DNA from 3 places in the Bariatricus sp. HCP28S3_A7 genome. Region 1 is predicted to be linked to each of the others. Evidence: predicted binding sites of a transcription regulator. Region 1 holds the regulator's gene; each other region holds the start of a gene.
What was found. The regulator NrdR, encoded in region 1, represses ribonucleotide reductase genes. The targets are predictions, from matches to a motif close to CACAANATNTTGTG.

Region 2: the regulator NrdR is predicted to act here: its motif matches at 1,760-1,773, upstream of nrdD (anaerobic ribonucleoside-triphosphate reductase).
Region 3: the regulator NrdR is predicted to act here: its motif matches at 1,635-1,648, upstream of nrdD (anaerobic ribonucleoside-triphosphate reductase).

What each region holds. Positions count from the first base shown of each region.
Region 1 covers NZ_JBQHSG010000010.1:8,701-12,443, forward strand. The annotation lists gene ACTNA4_RS08540 (prolyl-tRNA synthetase associated domain-containing protein) at 1-74, opposite strand, end outside; gene ACTNA4_RS08545 (PRC-barrel domain-containing protein) at 293-550, shown strand; gene ACTNA4_RS08550 (NUDIX domain-containing protein) at 580-1,296, shown strand; gene nrdR (transcriptional regulator NrdR) at 1,429-1,878, shown strand; gene coaBC (bifunctional phosphopantothenoylcysteine decarboxylase/phosphopantothenate--cysteine ligase CoaBC) at 1,927-3,126, shown strand; gene ACTNA4_RS08565 (ECF transporter S component) at 3,330-3,743, shown strand, end outside.
Region 2 covers NZ_JBQHSG010000005.1:175,225-178,967, forward strand. The annotation lists gene nrdD (anaerobic ribonucleoside-triphosphate reductase) at 1-1,744, opposite strand, end outside; gene ACTNA4_RS05650 (hypothetical protein) at 2,054-2,251, opposite strand; gene ACTNA4_RS05655 (L-2-amino-thiazoline-4-carboxylic acid hydrolase) at 2,336-2,605, opposite strand; gene ACTNA4_RS05660 (hypothetical protein) at 2,627-2,836, opposite strand; gene ACTNA4_RS05665 (ABC transporter ATP-binding protein) at 3,174-3,743, opposite strand, start outside.
Region 3 covers NZ_JBQHSG010000002.1:243,616-247,358, forward strand. The annotation lists gene nrdD (anaerobic ribonucleoside-triphosphate reductase) at 1-1,569, opposite strand, end outside; tRNA gene ACTNA4_RS02490 (tRNA-Trp) at 2,106-2,176, shown strand; gene ACTNA4_RS02495 (Lrp/AsnC family transcriptional regulator) at 2,265-2,735, opposite strand; tRNA gene ACTNA4_RS02500 (tRNA-Trp) at 2,998-3,068, opposite strand; gene ACTNA4_RS02505 (autorepressor SdpR family transcription factor) at 3,256-3,534, shown strand; gene ACTNA4_RS02510 (SdpI family protein) at 3,521-3,743, shown strand, end outside.

The DNA of each region.
Region 1 (3,743 bases):
TCTTCTTTCGCCAGGCGTTTGGAACAATCCGGTTTGGAGGTGAAATGTATCTTACTGACATGAATGGTTTCCATAGTAAAGTCCTCCTGATGTAAAAATGATGAAATAATTGTATATGTGTAGTAAAATACTAGTGTACTGATAATTAATACTTATATCATAGCATGAAATCTGCAGTTTTCAAGAAAAAGCATGGAAGAATCAGGTCCGGAAGCCGGGAAACATCATATACTGGCAATAAGAAGAGTTCGGAGTGTGTGCCGTGAAAGAAAAATGTGACAAAGAAAACCGGATCCGTTTTTGCGAACTGAGAGAGAAGGAAGTAATCAACACCTGTAATGGGAGACGGCTGGGGTGTGTGACGGATATTATACTGGATAAGTGCTCCGGGACAGTGGAGGCTATCATAGTGCCGGGACCGGGGAAGGTGTGCGGGCTGTTTGGATATGATGCGGAATATATTATTCCGTTTGAATGTATCTGCAGAATCGGGCCCGATATCATTCTGGTAGAAATCTGCGAAGAGAAATTTTTAAAAACGTGTAAATAAGAAAAGAAAAAGAAGGAGAGGAATTGAAAATGGCAGCATTTTTGGAGAACATTGCCCTATTCAGGGGAAACGGAAAGAAGAATGATAAGGGGCAGGATCTGGAAGAATTTCTGGAAGAATATGATCCATATAAATATAAGAACCCCTGTGTGACAACGGATGCGGTTGTATTTTCCTGGTCGGATAAGGGAGAGGAATCGAAAGGGCCGAACCTGGATTCTGTATGGAAGGTTCTGATGATCAGGAGAGGGAATCATCCGTGCATCGGATGGTGGGCTCTCCCGGGAGGGTTTATTAATCTGAGGGAGAATCTGAGAGATACGGCGAAGCGGGAATTGATGGAAGAGACCGGTGTGGACGACCTGCCCATGGAACAGATCGCGGTGTATGGAAATGCGAACCGGGATCCGCGAGCGCGTGTGATCACCTCTGCATATATGTCTGTTGTGGAGGAAACCAAAGTGACGGTGCATGCAGGAGATGATGCGGATGCGGCTCTGTGGTGCGAGATTTACTGTGAAAGCGGCGCCTGGGAAAATGTAGAAGACGGAGGCAGGAAAAGAAGCCATTTCCTCAGATTGGAGAATAAGGCATATGAACTGGAACTTACGGCTGTGGTAGAAGAGGATTTAAAAGGGGACATTGTGCAGGAAAGAGACTTCCATGTCATGGATACAAATCAGATAGCCTGCGACCATGCGGCAATCATTGTACAGGCATGGCAGATTCTGAAAAGCAGGCTGTAAGTATTTCCTGGAATTTTGTTTGACAAGAAAATAGTCTACATTTATACTATTAATATTGAGGAAAAGGTCGCCACACGGGACCATAGTATTTTCCGGGGTGTGTGGGGAGAGAAAGTGACAGGAGGATAGAAGATGAAGTGTCCATATTGTGGTAACATTGATACCAGAGTTATTGATTCAAGACCGGCTGATGACGGGACATCGATCAGGAGAAGACGTTCCTGCGATGCCTGCAGCAAGAGGTTTACAACGTATGAGAAAGTGGAGACGATTCCGCTGATCATCATTAAGAAAGACAATACCAGGGAACAGTATGACCGTGCGAAGATTGAAGGCGGTGTTTTAAGGGCATGCTATAAGAGACCGGTGCCGACTTCTGAGATCCAGAAGACGATCGACACGATCGAGACCGATATTTTCAGCCGGGAAGAGAAGGAAATCCCGAGCAGTGTGATCGGCGAGATCGTGATGGGACATCTGAAAGAACTGGATGCGGTTGCTTACGTCAGATTTGCATCTGTTTACAGAGAGTTTAAAGATGTAAATACATTTATGGCGGAACTGAAGAAAATTCTGGAATAATGTGTTCTGGAAGCGGACAAGTAAACAGACGAAGGAGTGTACACTTTGATGGAGCAAAAGAAGACAGTTGTACTTGGAGTGACGGGCGGAATCGCCGCGTATAAGACAGCGTCGCTGGCAAGTATGCTGGTTAAGAACGGGTATGATGTGCAGGTACTCATGACGAGGAATGCAACGAATTTCATCAATCCGATTGTATTTGAGACTTTGACGAAGCATAAGTGTCTGATCGATACATTTGACCGGAACTTCGAGTACAGCGTGGAGCATGTCGCACTCGCCAGTGTGGCAGATTTGGTAATGATTGCCCCGGCGACTGCGAATGTGATCGGGAAACTGGCTCACGGAATTGCAGATGATATGTTGACCACGACTGTGATGGCTTGCCGACGATGCCCGAAATTCATTGCGCCTGCGATGAATTCGGAGATGTATCTGAATCCGGTAGTGCAGGATAATCTCGCGATCCTGAAAAAATACGGATATGAAGTGATCGAGCCTGCCGAGGGACATCTTGCATGCGGAACGAGTGGAATCGGGAAAATGCCAGAACCGGAAGAACTTTATGAATATATTTATCATGAGCTGGCATGGGAAAAGGATATGATTGGGAAGAAGGTTCTTGTTACGGCAGGGCCGACGCAGGAGGCCATTGACCCGGTACGGTATATCACCAACCATTCTTCAGGAAAGATGGGATATGCGGTGGCGAAAGTCTGTGCCGCAAGAGGAGCTGATGTCACACTGGTGAGCGGACCGACTTCTATTCCAAAGCCGATGTTTGTGAACGTGCTTCCGGTCACGACGGCAAAAGAGATGTTTGAAGCAGTCAGGAGAGAATCTGAAGATGCCGATATTGTCTGCAAGGCGGCCGCGGTTGCGGATTATCGCCCGAAGTATGTGAATGATCAAAAAATGAAGAAATCCGGTGAGCAGATGGTTCTGGAACTGGAGAAAACGGATGATATTCTGAAATACCTTGGAGAACATAAAAAACCGGGACAGTTTCTGTGTGGATTTTCTATGGAAACAGAGAACATGGTTGAGAATTCCAGAGCAAAACTGGAAAAGAAAAATCTGGATATGATAGCGGCAAACAATCTCAGGGATGCCGGAGCCGGTTTTCAAGGTGACACGAACAGGATGACTCTGATTACCAGAGAAAACGAGACTGTACTGCCTCTTTTGAGTAAGGAAGAGACGGCGGCGCGGATTCTGGATATGATTCTGGATCAGATGAATTCATAAATAAAAATCATGGTAACTGTTCAGAGCCAACCTCGAAAACACTTCGTGTTTCCTCAGTGTGGCGTATCCGCCAAATAGATTTGTACAAAAAAGTGCTCACGAATGCAAGCATTCATCGCCCTTTTTTGACAAATCTGCTTGGCTCTAAACAGTTACAAATCATGTATTGTATCTCGAAATGAGAATAATAACAGGAGAAAAATATGAAGAAGAACAAAGAAAAAAAGGGTACTCGTTGGATGGTGAGCGTTGCACTGATGGCTGCAATCATAATTGTGTTGGCAAATACGCCGCTTGGCATGATTCAGCTTCCTATTATAAAGGCAACAACCGTACATATACCGGTGATTATCGGGGCGATTCTTTTCGGACCGCTTGCAGGAGCGATTCTGGGCAGTGTTTTCGGGATTTGTTCGCTGATCAGCAATACAATGGCACCGACACTGCTGTCGTTTGCGTTTTCACCGTTTCTTGCCTCGAATCTGGCAGGAGTGCTTAAAGCACTCTGGATTTCTGTCGGATGCCGTATTTTGATCGGTGTTGCGGCAGGATGGATTTGGATTCTTTTCAGAAAAATCAAATTAAACACATATGTGGCTCTTGCCATTACGGGATTT
Region 2 (3,743 bases), on a different contig from region 1:
CACGATCCGAAACATTTTCCACAATACCGTATTTCTTACGGAACTGCTGTACCTGAACGCCGCAAAGATTTTCTGCCGGAGTGCCGTAGATCGCATACAGATGCCCATCCTCTTTCTTGAACTCCTGCACCTTTTTATTGATATATTCCAATGTTTCCAGTGCAAACTCCCCGTCTTCCACCAGAGACTTTTTATTATACAGCTGCTGCAGCTCATTCAGCGCCGTGATTCCAAAGGATGCTGTCGCCGATTTGAGAAGTGGCTTGATCTTATCATGCGGTTTCAGATGACCGCCATAAAATCCACCCTCACAGTATGCCAGCGGATTGGTTGACGCACGCAGCTCGCCGAGATAATCATAGGTACGAATATGCAGCTTCCGAATCAATTCCAGATAATAATCCAGCACTTCAAAGAAATCCCGGTTCTCCTGCCTTGATTTTGCAAGGATCATCGGAAGATGCAGACTGACTGCCCCGATATTAAACCGCCCGACAAAGACCGGTTTGTCATCATCATCTGCCGGATTCATTCCGCCTCTTTCATACCACGGTGAAAGGAACGCCCTGCATCCCATAGGGCTTACGATCTTCCCATATTTCTTGTACATACTTGGAACATACCCTTTTCCGGTAAGGCTCAGCCAATCAGGATACATCGTTTTTCTCGAACATTCAATCCCGGCTTCAAACAGATCCTCCGCCGGAGCTCCCGGTCCATGAAGCTTCTCATCATACAGAAATACAAGTTTCGGGAATAATACCGGCTTTTTATGTCCGGCCTTACCCTGACCGTTCTTGCGAACCTCCAGCATAGTTTTCGTAATCAGCTTTCCATATTTACTGATATTCGTTCCACTCGTCACGGTGATGAACGGATAGTCCCCGCGGCTTGATGAAACAGAGTTGAATTTATATTCCCATCCCTGGAAGCCCTGCTCCATCTCTTTTTCAAGATCCTTCCACGCTACTTCCTGTGCGGCCTCTTCCGGAAGCCCCAGTGAACGATATTTTTCAAGATGTAATTTATGTGACTTCTCGGCATATGGCTCCAGGATCTCATCCACACTCGGCACCGTAAATCCTCCGTACTGCTGGCTTGCAGCGCTCAGCACAATATCTCCGATCACATCAAAGGCTGTGTCCAGTGTCTTGGGTTCATTATACCACAGATTTCCCATCTCGAACCCTCCGGTCAGAACATTTTTCACATCAAACAGGCAGCAGTTCATCGTATCCCTGCGCGCTGACATATCGTGAATATAAATATACCCTTCCCGGATCGCCTGAAGCTCCTCCACAGTCAGGAAAAATTTCTTATAAAGCTCTTTGTTCAATTCATTGAAAATCAGACTTCTCTTCGTAGACACCAGCGCACTGTCCGTATTACTGTTCTCCTTATCCCCGATGTACATGATCGACTGGCTCTTCCGGTAAACCTCATCCAGCATGTGCACAAAATCCTGCTTATAATTCCGGTAATCCCGGTAACTCTTTGCCACGATCGGATTCACTTTCTCCAGAGCGCCTTCCACCACATTGTGCATCTGGGCAATCTGAATCTCCTTCACTCCCAGCTCAAGGACCTTCTCTTCCACAAACCGGCAGATGAACTGAATGTCTTCCTCCGTAAACTGAATCAGGGCACGATAGGCAGATTTATTGACAGCCACAACGACTTTCTGTACATTAAATTCTTCTTTCGTTCCGTCCTTCTTGATCACTCTGACATCCTTCAGATCCATAAATCGTCTCCTTTCTACTATATATTGTGTTTGTTGTATTATTTTAAAACAATATTATGTGCTTTATTTTGCTTTTCTATTTTACCATTTCTCCCGGATTAAGTCAATGTTCTTGTATTTACTGCTCCAAATATAAACATGAAAAAGTTAATGTACGCTCTTGGCACGTAGCCCGCAGTAAATGCTGGCTACTGTGTGAAAAGTAACATGAAAAAAACAGACATTCCACGTATGAACACGAAACATCTGCTTTTTCTAAATCCCCCTATCCTTTAAATTATCCACAGTTTCGACCATAATCTGATGATCCTATTCCGGCTGCTCGGCCTCCTGTTCAGGTAGCACGATTCCACAGCAGGTGAATGACCCGAATCCTGCGGATGCAATAATATTTCCACAGACCGGACATACTCCTTCTGCGTAAGTTTTTTCTTTTCTCTCAGTTCTTTTCTTGTTTTTCCGATTACATATCCCATTTACATTTACCTCTCTTTGCTGTTTTTTCATAGCTTTATTGTATCTTCCATTTAAAAAAACAGCAACCTACGAAGCGTAGAGCAACTGTGTGCCAGGCAACCATGAGACTTCCTTCTATTTCTTTCTCCTCACGAACCGGATCTTACACACCTCATCCCCATTCGCAATCGTCGCGGGCAGATCCAGCTCGCATCCGAAACTCTCCGCAATTCCCCTGTCACCACACATCGCATGATCACAGAGCACCCGGATTTCCTCATCCGTACATCCCTGCTTCTGCCACGCTTTCACCAGCGGACAATAATGAAAATCAATATCCAGATGATCATCCGTACACTGCTTGATATCCATCTCAAAAACCCACTGTGCAAACTTCGAAAACAACGTTTTCTTCAGCCCCTTCAGCTAATCCCTGCCGCCTGCCTTCTTTCGCAGATTTGCCCCCTGATAAAGACCACATCTGCGGATCGCATCCGGCGCATACTCCTTCGAATCCAGCCCTTTCTTCTTCGCCTCATCACAAAGCAAATACATCCAAAGCGCCCGGTGCTCCAACTGCTCCCTGATCGCAACAATAAGAGGATTCTTAATCTTTGGTTCATTTTTAATACTCATCTCTTCTTCCTCATCCCACCAGCACCCGGGGCCCTCGCCCCAACAAACTCTCCCTCAACCTCCCCTTCCTCATCCCACCAGCGCCAGGGGCCCTCGCCCCGCACGCGCGTCCCCCAAACAACCGTACGTAGAGTCCTTGGAAAGTACCAGCCCGCGCAGATGTTCGGTAGGGATTACGGAGGTTAAGCGAAGCGCGGTGGAAATCCGTGCCAAAAATGTTAGGGCCCGAGGTGGGAGACCCATTGGTCAACCATCTCGGACCCTTACAGTTTTGTGCACTAGTTCCACCGCAGCGCAGCCTCGGAGTAATCCCTACCGAGCATCTGCGCGGGCGTCCCTAATTCCCACACTCAATACTTATTTCATTAAACATCTTCAATATCTCATCCACCGGCATCTTCGCCTTCTCTTCCCCGCTCTTATCAATCACGCACTCACCCTGGTGCATCATAATAAGCCGGTTTCCATACTCCACCGCATATCTGAGATTATGCGTCACCATAATTGTAGTCAGTTTCTTCTCCTTCACGATCTTATCCGTCAGTTCCATGATCAGTTCCGCCGTCTTCGGATCCAGCGCTGCCGTATGCTCATCCAGAATCAGGAATTCGATCGGCGTCATGGTAGACATCAAAAGTGCCATCGCCTGCCTCTGGCCTCCAGAAAGAGATCCCACTTTCACATCCATCTTATCCTCAAGTCCAAGGCCAAGCTGCGCCAGAGATTCCCGATAATACTCGATTCTGGCTTTATTCGTTCCTCTTCCCAGTCCAAAGAACTTTCCTTTATTATCCGCCAGTGACATATTTTCAAGAATCGTCATGGACGGGCAGGTTCCCATCGCCGGATTCTGATAAACCCTTCCAATCTTCCGGTTTCTTTTATATTCCTTTTCCCTGGTAATATC
Region 3 (3,743 bases), on a different contig from region 1:
GCGCACGCACATTTCATAAAGTCCTGCATAACCCAGCGAAATCGTTGAATATCCGTTATAAAGCAGTTTGTCGATCTTCTCTCCCTTTTTCAGTCTGGCCAGTGCTCCATGCTGCCAGAGGATCGGAGCCACGTCTGAAACGGTACCAAGCAGACGTTCGTGGCGGCAGCGGAGTGCTCTGTGGCAAAGTTCCAGTCTCTCATCCAGGATTTCCCAGAATTTATCCATATCCCCTTCGGAAGAACATGCAACGTCTACAAGATTGATCGTCACAACTCCCTGATTGAATCTTCCATAGTATTTGTGGCTTCCATCCGGATTGCGCTGAGAATCTTCTACCGTCAGGAAAGAACGGCATCCCATACAGGTGTACACATCGCCCTGCTTCAGTTCTCGCATCTTCTTTGCGGAAATGTAATCCGGAACCATACGTTTTGCGGTACATTTTGCTGCCAGTTCTGTCAGATACCAGTACTTGGATTCTTCTGTGATATTATCCTCATCCAGCACATAGATCAGTTTCGGGAAAGCCGGAGTGATCCAGACACCCTTCTCATTTTTAACTCCCTGCATACGCTGGATCAGTACTTCTTCAATGATCATCGCAAGGTCATCTCTGGTCTGTCCTTCCGGGACCTCATCCAGATACATGAACATAGTCACAAACGGTGCCTGTCCGTTACAGGTCATCAGCGTGATCAGCTGATACTGGATCGTCTGGATTCCGCTCTTCACTTCCTCACGGAGACGACGCTCTGTCACTTTTTTGATGATTCCTTCATCCAGTGATTCACCGGATTCCATTCTCTCCTCAATCACACTCTTACGGATTTTCTGACGGCTCACATCCACAAACGGTGCCAGATGAGACAGTGTAAATGACTGTCCGCCATACTGGTTGCTGGCTACCTGTGCTACGATCTGTGTGGTGACATTACAAGCAGTAAAAAAGCTGTGCGGTTTCTCAATCATCGTTTCGCTGATCACCGTTCCGTTCTGAAGCATATCCTCCAGGTTGATCAGATCACAGTTATGTTCCTTCTGTGCAAAATAATCCATATCATGGAAATGGATGATTCCTTCTTCATGTGCACGTACAATCTCTTCCGGCAAAAGGACACGGCGAGTCAGATCCTTACTTACTTCTCCTGCCATATAATCTCTCTGTGTCGAATTGATGACCGGATTCTTATTCGAATTTTCCTGCTTCACTTCTTCATTCATGTGTTCCAGAAGAGACAGAATTCCATTATCTGTAGTATTGGACTTACGAGTCAGTTCTCTCTTATAACGATAGCGCACGTACTTCTGCGCCACCTCATACCCACGCATCTCCATAATTCCGGTCTCTACCATATCTTGTATATCTTCCACATGAACAGCATGTGTCATCTCTTCTGCCTTCTGAGCAATGGTATCTGCGATCGCCAGAATCTGATGCTGATTCATCTGATGAATCGGTGCAATCTCCTGATTAGCCTTCTCAATCGCATTCACAATCTTAGTCTGATCAAATGATACTTCTTCCCCATTCCTCTTGATAACCCTTGTTTTTACTACTGTATCCATATATTTCTCCTTACCTTTAACCCCTATCAACATCTACCAAATGTTGCGTCACTTTTGCGTTTCTCCACTATATTTGGTGGCTACGTTATCTATCATACACCAATCCATGGCAAAATAAAAGAGCAAATCGCCATATTTTTAAAATTCTTCATTTCCACATTTTTTCAGAAAATTGCAACTCTTATCTTTGAATCAAAAATAATTTCTGCCAATTATATCGGTGTCTACCAACGTACATATACAACTCAAGAACTTCGAAATGAAATACATTATTTTCTGATTATCTTAATTCAGCTTAATGACCAAGCCGATATACTAGTATAGCGAATACAGCAACAAATTGAAAACAAAACGTAATACTCCCCAACCACTACGTTCTAAAACAAAATAATTACAGATTAGCACGTAAACCTCAACTTTCACTCCCATTATTTTTTTACTTCCCGGCACTCTATTTTCAAAGATATTGATTGACAAATATTACAAACTATGGTATAAGAATACAGTATGATTTCACGCAAATCAATTCAATACATAGGGGATTGGTCAAATGGTATGACAGGAGTCTCCAAAACTCTTAGCGGGAGTTCGATTCTCTCATCCCCTGTCAGATAAAGCACTAAATATGTTGCGGTTCAGCGTATTTAGTGCTTTTTTGATACAATGATTATTTTACTTTCTCTTACAAAAAAAGATCATTCACGTACTATCTCATTCGGGTTTGCCGGAATTCCTCTATGTTCCACAGAAGTTGAAAAAACTATAAGGGTTTTAGTTCTTCCAAAGCGTTGCAATTCACCGATAAACTTATCAAGCTCCACGGTGCTTGGAAATAATACTTCCAGCACCATAGAATACTCTCCGGTTACACAGTTGCATTCAACGACATTTAAGCATTCTTTGATATATGGATAAAATACACTTTTCTCTTCCGGAGGAACCTCAAGATTAATCAAAGCTTTGATATGGTAACCCAATGCAATAGGATTTACCTGTGCCTGATCCCCTGTGATATAACCTTCTTTTTCCATTTTTTCGATTCTTGCCGACACTGCAGGTACAGATAAATAAACATTTTCCGCAATCTCTTTAAGTGGAAGCTTGGCATTTTGTTGTAAGATATTTAAAATTGTGTGATCAACAGAATCTAATTCATGATTTTTCATAAGTTTTTGCCTCCAGTCGATTTTAAGTTCTGTAGTGTCTAATCCTTGTTATATCTTGGGAAAAGAAAAAAGATGTACTGCTTTTATAGCAAAGTACATCTTTGTGCAAATATTCGTTAATATTCTGTATGATAACATCCATCAATTATTCTGTCAATAAAGTATTTCCTTCATACTCTTTTTCACGAACACAATTTTTTTATCTAACAAACAAAAAAGCACTTAAATGTTACAAGTTCAACATTATCAGTGCTTTATCTGACAGGGGATGAGAGAATCGAACTCCCGCTAAGAGTTTTGGAGACTCCTGTCATACCATTTGACCAATCCCCTATATTCAATTATTTACCTCAAAAAAGGCTACTTGATATTTATATCATGAACAGACACTTTTGTCAATAATAATTTCCAAATTACCTATTTAGATTTTTATCTAAATAGATGTTGATTTTATGGTTTCTTCATGATATATTCTATTTAGAAATATTTCTAAATGCTTATACCAATTGGAGGTGATCATTTGGCGTTCGCAGATACGTTTAAAGCATTGTCTGATCCGGTCCGCCGGGAGATCCTCGTCCTGCTTAAGGACGGCAAAAAGTCCGCCGGCGAGATTGCGGAAAATTTTGATATGACCAATGCTACAATTTCCTATCACTTATCACAACTCAAAAAAGCCGGACTGGTTTTCGAGTCCCGCTACAAGAATTACATTTATTATGAAATCAATGTATCCGTATTTGAAGAAATGATGCTTTGGTTTTCACAATTTGGAGGTGTTTCTGATGAAAAAAAATAAGACTCTGATCCTTACTACACTGCTCTGTCTGCTGCCCATGATTTTCTCCGCTGCAGTTTACACCCGTCTGCCGGAACAGATGGCGATACACTGGGGACCAAATAATGAGCCGAACGGATATGCACCGCGACTTATTGGTGCTTTCGGTCTTCCACTCCTGATGGCTGTTCTCAATATTGTTGTCCATGTAGGCCTGGATCATGACCCAC